One region of the Vibrio sp. Of14-4 genome, then DNA from elsewhere that is predicted to be linked to it. Evidence: predicted binding sites of a transcription regulator. Region 1 holds the regulator's gene; each other region holds the start of a gene.
What was found. The regulator CRP, encoded in region 1, controls carbon source genes, mostly activating them, when cyclic AMP is high. The targets are predictions, from matches to a motif close to TGTGANNNNNNTCACA.
Positions count from the first base shown of each region.

Region 2: MHN79_RS04260 (NupC/NupG family nucleoside CNT transporter) is a predicted target of CRP. The motif match lies at 2,864-2,879, and genes of this name have one in related genera.
Region 3: udp (uridine phosphorylase) is a predicted target of CRP. The motif match lies at 1,445-1,460, and genes of this name have one in related genera.

Region 1 is NZ_JAKRGI010000014.1:57,290-62,486, reverse strand. It holds gene astD (succinylglutamate-semialdehyde dehydrogenase) at 1-1,185, shown strand, start outside; gene MHN79_RS14360 (DUF1338 domain-containing protein) at 1,275-2,072, shown strand; gene MHN79_RS14355 (amino acid ABC transporter substrate-binding protein) at 2,125-2,991, opposite strand; gene crp (cAMP-activated global transcriptional regulator CRP) at 3,117-3,749, opposite strand; gene MHN79_RS14345 (phosphoribulokinase) at 3,992-4,861, opposite strand; gene MHN79_RS14340 (YheU family protein) at 4,944-5,162, opposite strand.
Region 2 is NZ_JAKRGI010000003.1:96,434-101,630, forward strand. It holds gene deoA (thymidine phosphorylase) at 1-300, opposite strand, end outside; gene deoC (deoxyribose-phosphate aldolase) at 392-1,168, opposite strand; gene MHN79_RS04260 (NupC/NupG family nucleoside CNT transporter) at 1,453-2,718, opposite strand; gene MHN79_RS04265 (TatD family hydrolase) at 2,924-3,697, opposite strand; gene MHN79_RS04270 (hypothetical protein) at 3,700-3,846, opposite strand; gene yaaA (peroxide stress protein YaaA) at 3,859-4,632, opposite strand; gene MHN79_RS04280 (sodium:alanine symporter family protein) at 4,731-5,197, opposite strand, start outside.
Region 3 is NZ_JAKRGI010000017.1:24,337-29,533, reverse strand. It holds gene MHN79_RS15690 (zinc/cadmium/mercury/lead-transporting ATPase) at 1-1,314, shown strand, start outside; gene udp (uridine phosphorylase) at 1,564-2,328, shown strand; gene MHN79_RS15680 (hypothetical protein) at 2,370-3,182, opposite strand; gene metG (methionine--tRNA ligase) at 3,388-5,197, opposite strand, start outside.

The DNA of each region.
Region 1 (5,197 bases):
TGGGAGACCCGAACGGAAGCGGCCGCGATGGCGGGTAAAATCGCTATTTCAATTCGTGCTTATCATGACCGCACAGGTGAAGCGCAACGTGAAGCGGCAGGTAACCAGATTGTTTTACGTCATCGTCCTTTGGGAGTCATGGCGGTATTTGGTCCTTATAACTTCCCTGGTCATTTGCCAAATGGCCATATAGTCCCAGCCCTACTTGCTGGTAACACTGTGGTATTTAAACCATCTGAGCAAACGCCGCTAACAGGCGAGTTCGCAATGAAGTTATGGCAACAAGCAGGTCTGCCTGCCGGCGTGATTAACTTGGTTCAAGGTGCTAAAGAAACAGGCGTTGCATTGGCTGAATCCAAAGGTATTGATGGTGTGTTGTTTACTGGTAGTGCCAATACCGGTCATATCCTGCATCGTCAGTTTGCTGGTCAACCAGACAAAATGCTGGCTTTGGAAATGGGTGGCAACAACCCTATGGTGATTTCTGAGCAATATGGTGACTTAGATGCAACCGTATACACCATTATTCAGTCGGCATTTATTAGCGCAGGCCAGCGCTGTACTTGTGCACGTCGCCTTTATGTTCCTGTGGGGGAGAAAGGGGAGGCCTTAGTTGCTAAGTTGATTGAATCTACGCAAAAGATTCATGTTGATCAACCTTTTGCGCAACCTGCACCCTTTATGGGGCCACAAATTTCAAAAGCGGCAGCCGACTTTATTCTTCAGGCTCAATCGAATCTGATTAAGCTTGGAGGTCAAAGCTTGTTAGAAGCTAAAGCAGGTGAGGCTGCATTTGTCACTCCAGGTATCATAGACGTCACGCCAATTGCGCAGCTGCCAGATGAAGAATATTTTGGTCCTTTACTACAAGTCGTTCGATACCAAGGTCTAGAGAAAGCAGTCGAGCTTGCCAATGACACTCGCTTTGGTTTATCCGCAGGGCTTGTTTCTACCGATGATAGCGAGTGGGAATATTTTGTCGACCATATTAGAGCAGGCATTGTTAATCGTAACCGCCAGCTGACAGGGGCAAGTGGTGACGCGCCATTTGGCGGCCCTGGCGCTTCAGGTAATCTTCGCCCAAGTGCTTATTATGCGGCTGATTATTGTGCCTATCCAATGGCTTCGATGGAGGGCGATCAAACCGTGTTACCTGAAACATTGAGTCCTGGTGTGGAGTTATAACTAGCACATATAGCACCTTTAGCGAAAAGGGAAGGCTCGCTGGGTCAGCGAGCTGACTCTCAACCCAATAAACTAGACAAGGAGGCGTTATGACGCCAGATGTTTTATTTCAGTCGTTATGGAATGACTATATTCAGCGCTTATGCCCCTCAGCAGATAAAATTCATCAATTATTGCAAGAAAGCGAGCCCCTGATTAACGACCATATCGCTCTGCGAACTTTTAATTTAAGCCCAGTTGGTATGGAAGCGATAGCCAAGCCCTTTATTGATGTTGGTTACACCCCATGTGGAGATTACCAATTTGAGGCGAAAAAATTGGTGGCGAAACATTACGAACATCCAGATCCTAAGCAACCTAAAGTCTTTATTAGTGAGCTAAAAGTAGAAGAGTGCTCGCCGCAATTGCAGAATATAGTCAAGAAGTTAGTCGATCAGATTGATACTAGCAAACTGACAAGCTTTGAATTTTTATCTTCCGGGCGTCTTTGGCAACTGAGTTTTGAAGACTACCAGCAACTTGCCAAAGAAAGTGAATACGCTTCTTGGCTTGCTGCTCACGGCTATGGAGCCAACCACTTTACCGTGAGTGTCAATCAACTGACTGCGTTCGATGAAGCAAAACAGGTTAATGATCATTTGCGTCAAGCTGGATTCACAATTAATGAATCAGGCGGGGAGGTAAAAGGCTCACCAGACGTTTTACTTGAGCAATCCTCGACCATGGCAGATAAAGTGCCAGTATCTTTCACAGAAGGCTCCCAGATAATCCCTGGCGGCTTTTATGAGTTTGCTAAACGCTACCCTATGAGTAATGGTGAATTATATCCTGGGTTTGTCGCAGCGTCGGCTGATAAGATATTTGAGAGTACAAATAGCGAGTCTTGAGTGGGGACACATAGACTTCTGAATAAAAAGGCGCCAACTAAGGCGCCTTTTTCTATTCTGTTACGCTAAGCCAATATTGGTCTGGGATCGAACGCGTTTCTTCGCTTAGGTGGGGGTTATCTATACTAAACGCTTTTCTGCTTTTTATGCCCGCTTGTTCGAAGGTTTTTTTCACTAGAGGTGCTTTTTCAAAGAACTCAACAAATGAACCATCTTGGTATGAAGCTTCAAATGCTTTTTTTAGCGTAGCTGCTACCTCAGGATTCTTAGGGCTCACAAACAGCAGCATAGGAAAGCGGTAAATCAGCATCAGTTTGTCATCAACCACTAGGTTGGATAATTGACTGCGCTGGGCAACTTCGCTGTAGGGTTCGATAACGGCTCGTGGGAATAAATCGGTACGCTCGCTATCAACAATACGAAAGATATTATCAAAGCTGGGTACTTCTCTCACTTTAAATCCGCCGGACTTTAAGACCTTTACATCTGCCCAGCCTTGCCCCTGTATCATACCAAGCTTACGCAATTCCTCTATGCTGTTTATGCTGCCTAGTTTGGCTGCAGTGGTTTTATTGGTGATAAAAATACGATGGCCAAGGAGGCCTCGAAAAACTGGGTAGCGAATAGGAAGTAGCTCTTGCTCAAGGGTCTTATCGGCGCCTAGCCAATCTACCGTAATTTTGCCTTCTTTGAGCAGAGTGACTTTACGTGATTGTGAGTCAACAGGTGTTTTGTAAGGTTGGAGCAAAATGCCTTCGCCTGATTTATCCACAAGAAACTGAATGAGGTCGATAGCGTACTGGTCTAGCTCAGAACCTTCCCGTGGGATAGGGTGAATAATGGTCGTTTGGGCAATTGAGATTGATGAAAAAACTAGGCTGAAAGCCAATACCAGAGAAGAAAGTAGCTTTAAAATCATGAGTCCATCCTGCCTGAAAATTACGGTTGAAATTCAAACTAAGGTTAGGATAGAGCAAGCTAATTAACAAATAAGAAAAAAAGCCGAGTCCAATCATGAACTCGGCTTTATGTATAGAACAATGGTTATCGAGTGCCGTAGACGACGATCGTTTTACCATGTGCAGAAATTAGGTTTTGCTCTTCAAGCATCTTTAAGATGCGACCTACTGTTTCGCGTGAACAGCCAACTATCTGGCCAATCTCTTGACGTGTGATCTTGATTTGCATGCCGTCAGGGTGCGTCATGGCATCTGGTTGTTTGGCAAGATTCAGCAGTGTCTGAGCGATACGGCCAGTTACGTCAAGGAAAGCAAGATCTCCGACTTTTTGACTGGTTACCTGCAAACGACTTGCCATTTGAGCCGACAAGCGCATTAGGATATCAGGGTTGACTTGGATAAGCTGACGGAATTTCTTGAAAGAAATTTCTGCCACTTCACAAGGTGATTTTGCTCGAACCCACGCTGTGCGTTCTTGGTCTTCTTCGAACAAACCAAGCTCACCGATAAAGTCACCTTGGTTTAGGTACGACAGGATCATTTCCTTGCCTTCCTCGTCCTTAATAAGTACCGCAACTGAACCTTTAACTATGTAGTAAAGCGTTTCCGCTTTCTCACCAGCGTGTATCAGTGTGCTCTTAGATGGGTACTTATGAATATGACAGTGTGAAAGGAACCATTCTAATGTTGGATCAGTTTGAGGTTTACCTAGAACCATAATATCTCACTTCCTCTGCAGGGTACGCTTGCTTCTTTCCATGTTTTAGCTAAGCCTTGAATCAAGACTTATTAGGATAAGAGCACTTTTCAAATGCTGCAAGCCATCTTTGTTTCTGTTTCAAATAGTATCTTTTTTTTGAATTGATTTCTTGATTTTAATCGCCTTCACTTGGCTATTTTGTGTACAAAAATGTGCGCCTGATCACGCAATCAAAAGTAATCCTGTATACAAAGTAAGTCTTAACCAATTTTTCCCGTTTCTATCAACTGCTGAAGTATTGGCCTAACTATCAATTCGACTGCAAAACTCATCTTTCCACCGGGTACAACTATGGTGTTGTGACGTGACATAAATGAGCCATCTATCATTGCCAGTAGGTATGGGAAGTCGACATTTTTTATTCCCCGAAGGCGGATGACAACAAAACTCTCATCAAGGCTTGGGATACCTTTGGCGTTGAGTGGGTTTGATGTATCGACGGTAGGTACTCGCTGGAAGTTAATATGAGTACGAGAAAACTGTGGTGTGATGTAATTAAGATAATCATCCATTGAGCGAACAATCGAGTCCATCACGGCCTCTCGTGAATGTCCTCTGTCTCGGGTGTCACGCACGAATTTTTGAATCCATTCAAGGTTGACGATAGGCACCATGCCTATCAAAAAATCCACATGCTGCGCAACGTTAACTTCACCGTCGACAACGCCACCATGCAAGCCTTCATAAAACAGCACGTCAGAGCTTTCTGGTAGCTCTTGCCAAGGGGTAAAAGTGCCAGGCATTTGATTGTAGGGAACCGCTTCGTCAAAGGTATGGAGATAACGTCGAACCTTGCCTGTGCCTTCATTGCCATATTTGCGGAAAAATTCAGCTAAAGCAGGAAAGTCATTGGCTTGAGGTCCAAAATAGCTGATGTGTCGCCCCTGCTCGCGAGCTTTGCGAATTTCAACATCCATTTCGGGGCGAGTAAAGCGGTGAAAGCTATCTCCTTCAACCCAAGCTGGCTTGACTTTCATCATATTGAACATTTTGCGAAAAGCTTCAGATGTGGTGGTGGTACCTGCACCTGAAGAGCCAGTAACGGCGATAACTGGATGTTTTGCTGACATGACAACCCTTGTCTATGAATAACTGTCCACTGTTGCACTTCACTATAACATGCTTTGCAAAGACAGTACGGTATGTAGTGCTTTAAAAGGAAAATTTATGCTTAAGTTGAATATCTACACTTTCATGTAGTTCAGAGAAAACTACGACAGCATCGCCAGATTTAAGTTGCTGTTTTATCTGATCTATCTTGTGTTGTAATGAAGCTTCTACAGCGCCGTAATCTGTGCCTTCTCGAAGGACAAATTCTTTGATTAAATTGTCTAAGGTTTCTGGGGCAATGTCTTGCCAAGGAACGATCATAAATACCTCTTTCTTTTATGTTCGGCAATAGGAAA
Region 2 (5,197 bases), on a different contig from region 1:
AGGCCCAAGCATTAATGAGGTCACATCTCCTACTCCACCTGTTGAATGCTTGTCCACTACTGGGCCAGGAAAGTCTTGTTCGTGCCAATCAATGACCATTCCCGAGTCACGCATTGCACAAGTCAACGCAATTCGCTCTGGCATCGTCATTTCATTAAAAAAAATCGCCATAGCAAAAGCGGCTATTTGACCTTCAGAAACGCTGTTATTGGTAATTCCTTGGATAAAAAAATTAATTTCACCAGAGGTCAGCACCTCACCATCACGCTTTCGGCGTATGATTTCTTGGGGTAAATACATTAGAGCCTCCCATACATTGGGGGTTGATGAATTAGATGCAGCGGCAAGCAAACACTTACCGCTAAATTGACAAGATTAAGATCTATCGATCTCAATAAGCTGCAGGATCAGCGGTTTCTTTTGTCACTTCTAATGTATGAAGGAGGTTGGTCAGAAGACTCGAGGCTCCAAATCGGTAGTGACGTGCATCGACCCAGTCTTCACCCAATATTTCATCCGCCATGGCCAAATAAGCGGCAGCATCTTCAGCAGTACGTACTCCACCAGCAGGCTTAAAACCAACAGTGGAAGCGACCTTCATATCACGAATCACTTCCAACATCATTCGAGCATATTCAGGCGTAGCATTGACTGGCACCTTGCCCGTCGATGTTTTGATAAAGTCAGCGCCAGCATTGATTGATATCTGTGAAGCCTTTTTGATCAATTCTTCTTGTTTAAGTTCACCGGTTTCAATAATCACTTTGAGCAAAATATCACCGCAGGCTTGCTTGCACTGCTTTACGAGTTCAAAGCCTACCTCTTCGTCACCCGCCATCAGCGCACGATATGGAAAGACCACATCAACTTCATCAGCACCATAAGCGATTGCAGCTTTAGTCTCTGCGACCGCGTTACTAATATCAGAGTTTCCATGCGGGAAGTTGGTCACAGTCGCAATTTTAATATTTGGTGTGCCTTGTTCTTTAAGGGTCTTTTTAGCTATCGGGATAAAGCGAGGATAGATACAGATGGCTGCCGTATTACCTACTTTTGACTTAGCCTCGTGGCACAACTTAATGACTTTTTCATCGGTATCATCATCATTTAGCGTGGTAAGGTCCATCAATTTAAGCGCCCTTAAAGCCGCGTCTTTTAAATCGCTCATTCCTATCTCCGAACAATGTTTATTTTTGGCTTAATGGAAAAGTCAGAGTGTGGTTTCTATAAACGCAAAACTAAAATTTTCTGCCAGCTACAACACTCTCATATAGTCACAATACCTAGTCTTAACCCATAACGACAGCCACTTATAAAACGCAAACGGTTTGGATCTCAAACTAATTTCAGCCTTAAGAGCAAGCTACTAAATGAGTTAAGTAGTTAAGCCTAACCAACAAAAAAACCCGCTTTGCAGCGGGTTTTTTTATTCACTTTAACGAGTTGGTCTTATTACATACCAGATAAGGTTAGGCAGAAGCCTGCAATGGTTGCAGCCATTAGGTTTGACAAGGTACCCGCAGCAACTGCTTTCATCCCCATACGGGCAATATCAGAGCGACGCTGAGGTGCAAGTCCACCCAAGCCGCCTAGCAAAATTGCAATCGAGGACAGATTAGCAAAACCACACAGTGCAAATGAAATGATTGCCTTAGTTTTCTCAGACAGCACGATTTCTGCTGAATCACCCAAAAGCGGAGCAAAGTTTAAATAGGCAACAAACTCATTTACTACCAATTTTTGACCAATAAATGATCCCGCAATCGTTGCTTCTTCCCATGGAACGCCAATAAGGAATGCAAGTGGAGAGAAAACATAACCAAGGATTAACTCTAGCGTCAGCTCAGGCATTCCAAACCAACCGCCAACGCCACCCAAGATACCGTTAACAAGCGCAATAAGGCCAACGAAAGCAAGTAGCATGGCACCAACATTCAGTGCCAACTGTAAACCCACTGCTGCACCACCAGCGGCGGCATCAATAACGTTAGAAGGCTTGTCTTCTGCACCATCAATATCACCATCAAAGCTTTCATTAGGCTTATCAGTTTCTGGCATGATGATCTTTGCAAACAGCAAACCACCCGGAGCAGCCATAAAGGATGCAGCGACTAGATACTCGATCGGAACCCCCATAGATGCATAGCCAGCAAGTACACCACCAGCAACAGAGGCTAGACCGCCACACATTACAGCAAATAACTCTGATTGAGTCATTTTAGGAACGAATGGACGAACGACTAGAGGAGCTTCGGTTTGACCGACGAAAATGTTTGCCGCCGCAGACATAGACTCTGAACGTGAAGTACCCAATACTTTTTGTAGTGCACCACCAAGGATCTTAATTACCCACTGCATAATACCGATGTAGTACAAAACAGAGATAAATGCAGAGAAGAAAATTAGTGTAGGAAGGACTCGGAAAGCGAAGACGAAACCGCCGCCACCGAACATTTCAAACATTTTGTCTGATACTAGGCCACCAAAGATAAAATCGGAGCCTTTATTACCGTATGCAATTACATTCGAAACGCCGTCAGAAAAACCCTTTAGCAGTTCCTGACCCCAAGGTATGTATAAAATAAATGCACCAAGTGCAAATTGAATAGCGAATGCGCCACCCACTGTTCTATAGTTAATAGCTTTACGGTTGCTAGATAATGCTACTGCGATTGCAAGTAGAACTAGCATACCGACTAGGCTCATAAACAGGCTCATAGTTTATGACTTCCTTATATGTTGTTTGTTGGCGTGTTACAATTATGGAGCTATAAAGCGGGGGCAATTATACTCATCCGGCCACACATAAAGTAATGTGTTCTTCACAGTTTCTAATAAGATTCATCATGTGCTCACTCATTTATGTGACACAGATCACCAAATGCAATATGTTAAATCATATAAATAACATTTTACTTAGATTCTATTCACAAACTTTAAAGACCAGATTGGCATTTTTCCATGTCATTTGTGCGACAGATCGCTCATCTGTATCACGTAGAAGAGCCAAACAAGACAAGACTTGAGATAACATTGCGGGGTGATTAGGATTTCCTTGATAGCCCATAAGCGGCATATCTGGAGCATCTGTCTCCAGCACTATCCATTCAAGAGGTAAATTCGCAGCCGTCTGGCGAGTTTTCCTCGCACGAGGGTAAGTGATAACTCCACCTATACCAATATAAAAACCAAGTTCGATAAATTGCATCGCTTGTTGATAGCTGCCAGAAAAACCATGCAACACACCACCAAAAGCAAACTTATGCTTTTTTAACAGCTGAAGGACTTCATTATGCGTTTTTCTGCTATGAAGGATTAAAGGTAATTGAAGGTCGTTTGCCAATGCGATTTGTGCATTAAATACTTTACCTTGTATGTCATGGTCAACATCAACCATAGCATCTAAGCCACATTCACCAATCGCTCGAAAATGATTAAAATGGGCCTCTGTTTGTTTCTGTAAATCGTTAAGGTGATAAACACTATTGTCGGTAAGAAAATAAGGGTGCATACCTAATGCTGTATATATACCCGCATGTTCAGTCGACATTGCAAGCAACTTATCCCAGTTTGATGGGCCAATAGAGGGAATCATTATCCTCTCTACACCTTGCGCCTTAGCTAACTTAAGCTGACAGGCAAAATCATCTGCAAAAACATCGAAATCAAAATGACAGTGGGTATCAAAAAGGCGCATTATCATTGCGCCTTGTGTGTCAAATTAGATTCTTGGTCATTAGAGTCATTGCGATAAAGAACACAGCGGCGTCGATTGACTTCAACGAGCCCCATAGACTCACACCATGAGTCATAACGTACAATCCACTTTTTGAGCCAAGCATACATAACTAAAAACCTTTATTGCTCTTCTCGCTTAAAGACCAACTCTGTTGGTGATGACTCTTGCTCAACAAAATAATAACCTGCTACATCAAAGTTTGTCAGTTTTGCCACACTATCAATGCGATTTTCGATAATATATCTTGCCATCATACCGCGTGCCTTTTTAGCGTAGAAGCTGATGACCTTATACTGACCGTTTTTACAATCTTTAAATATCGGCGTCACCACTTGAGCATCGAGTAACTTTGGTTTAACTGCCTTAAAGTATTCATTTGAAGCTAAATTTATCAGCACATTATCACCCTGATCTGCAATAGCCGCGTTTAGCTTATCGGTTATCACATTACCCCAGAATTGATAGAGATTACTTCCTTTGCTATTCGCGAGCTTAGTGCCCATCTCCAATCGGTAAGGCTGCATTAGATCGAGGGGTTTAAGTAACCCATACAATCCAGATAGCATTCTTAAGTGCTTCTGGGCATAGTCAAAATCATCGTCAGAAAGTGTTTGTGCATCTAATCCAGTATACACATCACCCTTAAAAGCCAAAATCGCTTGACGTGCGTTCTCGGTTGTAAATTTCTCGTTCCAGTCTTGGAAGCGTCCAACATTAAGATCGGCAATCTTGTCGCTAACTTTCATTAGACTCGCAACATCAGCAGGCGTGAGCTTTCGACATACATCGATCAATTGCTTGGAGTATTCGACTAGCTCTGGTTGCGTATACTTCTCTGTCGCTAAAGGTGACTCATAATCTAAAGTTTTTGCAGGTGATACGACGATTAACATGACTTTAACTCTATCCTTCCTGTTGTGATTATCTATAGAGTACAAAAAAAGCCATGCAATGTCTGCATGGCTTTCTGTATCGTTATCATAGATAAGGTCTATGACTCTTTTTTACTGTTATCCCAAATACCATCTTCTAACTGTGATTTGAGCTCAGGGAAATCATTGCTATCAAACGTTGGAACCTTACCTGCTTTAAGCTGACGGTTATAGTCTTTAGCCAGTTTGATCACGATTCCTGAAAGCAGCAGAATAGCGACTAGGTTAACAATAGCCATCATGCCCATAGAGACATCAGCGAGTGACCAAACAATAGGCAAAGATGCTACGGCACCAAACATCACCATACCCAGAACAATAATACGGAAAATACCCAGACCGGCCTTATGGTTATGCTCAAGGAATATAAGGTTTGTTTCTGCATAGGAATAGTTAGCGATGATAGAAGTAAAGGCAAAGAAGAAAATTGCAATCGCAACAAAAACTCCGCCCCAAGAACCAACCTGAGAGCTCAGCGCTGCCTGGGTTAGCTCTATACCTGTGATTTCACCATGAGGTACATATT
Region 3 (5,197 bases), on a different contig from region 1:
ATGGCTGGCGCCGTAGTGGTTGATAAAGTGGTGCGCTTTGAGATCACCTCTAAGCAAGGAGAAAATGCCATTGATCGAATTTTGCATCTTATTGAGGAAGCAGAATCGCGCAAAGCACCACTAGAGCGCTTTCTCGACAAGTTTAGTCGTTGGTATACGCCCTTAATGATGTTGGTATCTCTAGTTGTTATTCTTGTACCACCGCTATTTTTTGCCCAGCCTTGGGAAACCTGGGTCTATCGAGGACTCGCTTTACTGCTTATCGCTTGTCCATGTGCTCTAGTGATCTCCACACCTGCAGCCATTACATCTGGGCTTGCAGCTGGCGCTAAACGAGGTGCTTTAATCAAAGGCGGCGCAGCCCTTGAGCAGCTGGGTAAAATAGAAACCGTTGCCTTTGATAAAACGGGTACTCTGACAAAGGGGAAACCTGAAGTCACAGATATTATTGCCATAGGTAATGTTGAGGTAGCAGAGCTTTTGCGCAATATTGCCGCCATTGAAGTTGGCTCAAGCCATCCACTTGCTATGTCACTGGTGAATAAAGCCAAATCATCTGGCATAGAGATCCCTGAGGCAGATGACAAACAAGCGCTAATAGGTCTTGGTGTGCGTGGTTTGGTAGATGGAGTTGAGTATCAGGCCATCGCACCAAGCAAGATCGGTTTTGTATTGTCGAGTGATGTCGCCGAGGATGTGCGTCAGTTAGAACAACAGGGCAAAACAGTGGTGGTGGCGACTCAAGGTGATAATACGGTTATTGGCCTCATTGCTTGGCAAGATACCTTGAGAGAAGACTCGGCAGATGCCGTTCAGGCGCTCAAGAATCTTGGCGTTAATGCAATTATGCTGACTGGAGACAATGCTCGCAGTGCAAAGGCCATTAGTTCATTGATAGATATCGACTACAAAGCCGGATTGCTGCCACAAGATAAAGTGACTTATGTTGAGAGTTTGTCATCAACAGCAAATGTAGCCATGGTTGGTGATGGCATCAACGATGCACCTGCGATGAAAGCATCCAGCATTGGTATTGCTATGGGGGGAGGAACAGATGTGGCACTTGAGACCGCGGATGCCGCTATCACGCATAATCGTTTGGTAGAGTTAGCCAGTATGATTGAGCTGTCTCGTGCAACGCTTAGCAACATACGTCAGAACATTGCTCTTGCGCTGGGACTCAAGGGTATCTTTCTTGTCACCAGTTTGCTTGGTATTACTGGGCTTTGGGTGGCTGTTCTTGCTGATAGTGGCGCAACTGCGATCGTGACCCTTAATGCACTCAGGCTACTTAAGTTTAAGCCACAAGCATAGGTGTTTAGTCACACAACCGAGCCTGAGAGATCTTCTCAGGCTTTTTTATGTAATCTAGGCATTAATAAGACGATAAAATGTGATGCAAAACGATTTTATTTGCAATTAAGATAGTTGTGTGTAAATTATTTGTGATTTTAATCACTATTAAAGTTGGTTCAGTTGGATACATTACGCCCTGTACCCAACCAAATAAATAAACGAAAAGATAGGCGACGCCACCTATTTCGTTATAAAAGGAGCTATTTTATGTCTCAAGCTGTATTCCATTTAGGAGTCACTCAAGACGATCTTGCTGATGCCAAGCTAGCGATTATTCCAGGTGATCCTGCGCGCGTTCAAAAAATTGCCGAACAGATGGATAATCCTGTATTTTTGGCCAGCCATCGTGAGTACACGCTTTACCGTGCTGAGCTTGATGGCAACCCCGTTATTGTCTGCTCTACTGGTATTGGTGGTCCTTCAACCTCCATCGCGGTTGAAGAGTTGGCTCAGCTTGGTATCAATACTTTCTTACGTGTTGGTACTACTGGTGCTATCCAACCTCATGTGAATGTGGGAGACATGATAGTATCCACAGCTTCAGTTCGCCTAGATGGCGCCAGCTTGCACTTTGCTCCAATGGAATTTCCAGCAGTGGCTGACTTTGAGGTTGCGACGGCAATGAAAGCTGCGGTTGAAGAGTCTGGCGCTAAAGTTCATATGGGCGTGACCGCCTCCAGTGATACTTTTTATCCTGGGCAAGAGCGCTATGATACCTTCTCTGGCCGCGTAGTAAGGCGTTTTCAAGGTTCAATGAAAGAATGGCAAGATATGGGTGTTCTGAATTTTGAAATGGAATCAGCGACTTTACTGACAATGTGTGCAAGCTCTGGCTTGAAAGCAGGCTGTGTAGCAGGAGTCATTATCAACCGTACTCAAAAAGAAATCCCCGATCACTCAACCTTGAAAGATACGGAAGCTCGTTCAATTAAAGTGGTTGTTGAGGCCGCACGTAAGATGCTTCAAGACTAATATTGCAGTTAAAGCCCTACTCTTGTGAATAGGGCTTTTTATCAGTTCAACCTCAGCTCTGGTAGAGGCAGATATAAATGTTGAGTGATGTCTGATAAAACTTGATCATATACCTGTGACAGAACCAAAGATAAATCTGTTGTCAGTTGGTATAAGTGTTCTGATTTTATATTTTTGTTATTATTTTCAATGATTTGAATCAACTCATTGATGCATTGAGTGCTATGAGGTGAAGCAAGTGAGATAGGGCAGATTAGCGATAGTTGATTGAGCTTACGTTTCATTTTCTCGCAGTAGCCTTGTACACATTGCAGCCCTTTGGGTTGATGAATATTTTCAATCGCAATTCTAAGTTGAGTCAGTATTTCCATACCATCAAGTATGATTTGCCAGTTCATATGGTACTCTTCAGTTAACTCATCGCGGCCAGATTCAGCGAGCCAGGCAATCACAATGTCATCCATTAAAAACATGCAGTGGCGAATGGCTTTCCCATGGATAATTTGATTACGCGCTGGTGAGCGATCCTGCCAGTCATGACGCAACTTATTAAGACTTTGCTGGAAAATACGATAAACGGGTTTGTTATCAAAATGTGCAACGGCGATTAATTGATTGGATATTTGGACCAGTTGATGGTCTAGATCCTTTAAGGCGTGATGCTGGTTGTTTAATGTTGGCAAGGTAATGCTTTGATGAGTTAACGAGCGATGCTGCCGGCAAAGTAACAGTATTTGTCTGAGTAAGATAAGAATGTCCAATTTTCTCTGTTGTACTGATTGTCGATGTTGAGATACCTGAAATAGTGCGATCAATATGCACAGTGATAACAAAATAGAAATGAGTACGAACACAAGCTGCTCCTTATTGCTAGCGAGTACTCATGTACAGGAGCAGCTTTAATGCCAGGTAATTATTTCTTATTTTTCAGTGTCTTAATATATGTAGGGACAGCGCATTGCTTGTTTTCGGTGCAAATCGTCACCAATGTGGTGAGACACAACACAAAAAAGCCCTGCTATTTTTAGCAGGGCTTTAAAGTAATACTATCAAGCACTATTACATGACGCGCATGCCAGGTTGAGCACCTTCATGAGGTTCTAGAATCCAAAGATCGCTTCCACCTGGTCCAGCAGCCAAAATCATACCTTCTGACATACCAAACTTCATTTTACGAGGCTTGAGGTTTGCAACCATGACGGTCAACTTACCTTCAAGCTCTTCTGGCTTGTATGCTGACTTAATGCCGGAGAAAACCTGACGAGTCTCGCCACCGATATCAAGCTGAAACTTCAGTAGTTTGTTCGCTTTTGGTACTTCCTCGCAGGAGATAATACGAGCGATACGCATATCAACAGCGGCAAAAGCATCGAAATCTATTTCTTCTGCAATTGGGTCTTTATCTAATTCGGTTTGGCTAGCTTGATTCTTAGCGGCTTCAGCTTTTTCTTTGGCTGCCATTTCTGCCGCGGCATCTTGTTTTGATGCTTCAATCATAGCCTCAACCTTTTTCGGATCGATACGATTAAACAGAGCCTTGAATTTGGTGATTTCATGACCTGTTAGTGGTTTGGCTATTCCTTCCCACGTTAACTCTTCATTTAGGAAAGCTTCTGTGCGTGCGGCTAGAGCAGGCATCACAGGCTTGAGATAAGTCATCAGCACGCGGAACAAGTTAATACCGACAGAACAAATATCTTGTAGCAGTTGGTCTTTGCCTTCCTCTTTCGCCACAACCCAAGGTGCTTTTTCGTCAACATATTGGTTGGCTTTGTCAGCCAGCGCGGTTACTTCACGTATTGCGCGGCCAAATTCACGCGTTTCATACAGCTCAGCTATGCGATCGGCCGCGGAAACAAACTCTTGATACAATTCTGGCTCTGCAAACTCATCAGAAAGTTTACCCTCGAAGCGTTTTGTGATAAAGCCAGCATTGCGCGACGCAAGGTTAACAATTTTATTTACTACATCTGCGTTAACACGTTGAGTGAAATCTTCAAGGTTAAGGTCTAAGTCATCGATACGGCTGTTGAGTTTGGCCGCATAGTAGTATCGTAGGCACTCAGGATCGAGGTGATCAAGATAGGTGCTGGCTTTAACAAATGTGCCTTTCGATTTAGACATTTTGGCACCGTTAACAGTGACGTAGCCGTGAACAAACACATTATTTGGTTTACGGAAACCACTGCCTTCGAGCATGGCAGGCCAAAATAGAGAGTGGAAATAAACGATGTCTTTACCAATGAAGTGGTAAAGCTCGGTTGTGCTGTCTTTTTTCCAGTATTCGTCAAAGTCTAAATCACTGCGCTTATCGCATAGGTTCTTAAATGAACCCATGTATCCGATAGGTGCATCGAGCCAAACATAAAAGAATTTGTCTTTTTCGCCTGGAATTTCAAAACCAAAATAAGGGGCATCGCGAGAGATATCCCATTGTTGCAGGCCTGATTCAAACCATTCTTGCATCTTATTGGCTGTTTCAGCTTGCAGTGAACCTGAGCGCGTCCACTCTTGGAGCATGCTTTCAAACTGTGGCAAATCAAAGAAGAAATGCTCAGAGTCTTTCATCACTGGCGTTGCGCCGGAGACCGCTGATTTAGGGTCAATCAGTTCAGTCGTGCTATAGGTTGCGCCGCAGCTGTCACAGTTATCGCCGTACTGATCGTCAGATTTACACTTAGGGCAAGTGCCTTTAACAAAACGATCAGGTAGGAACATTTCTTTTTCTGGATCAAATAGCTGAGAAATCGTACGGCTAGAGATAAAACCGTTTTTCTTCAGTTCTAAATAGATATGTGACGCAAGCTGCTTGTTTTCTTCAGAATGAGTACTGTGGTAGTTATCAAAGCTAATATCGAAACCAGCGAAG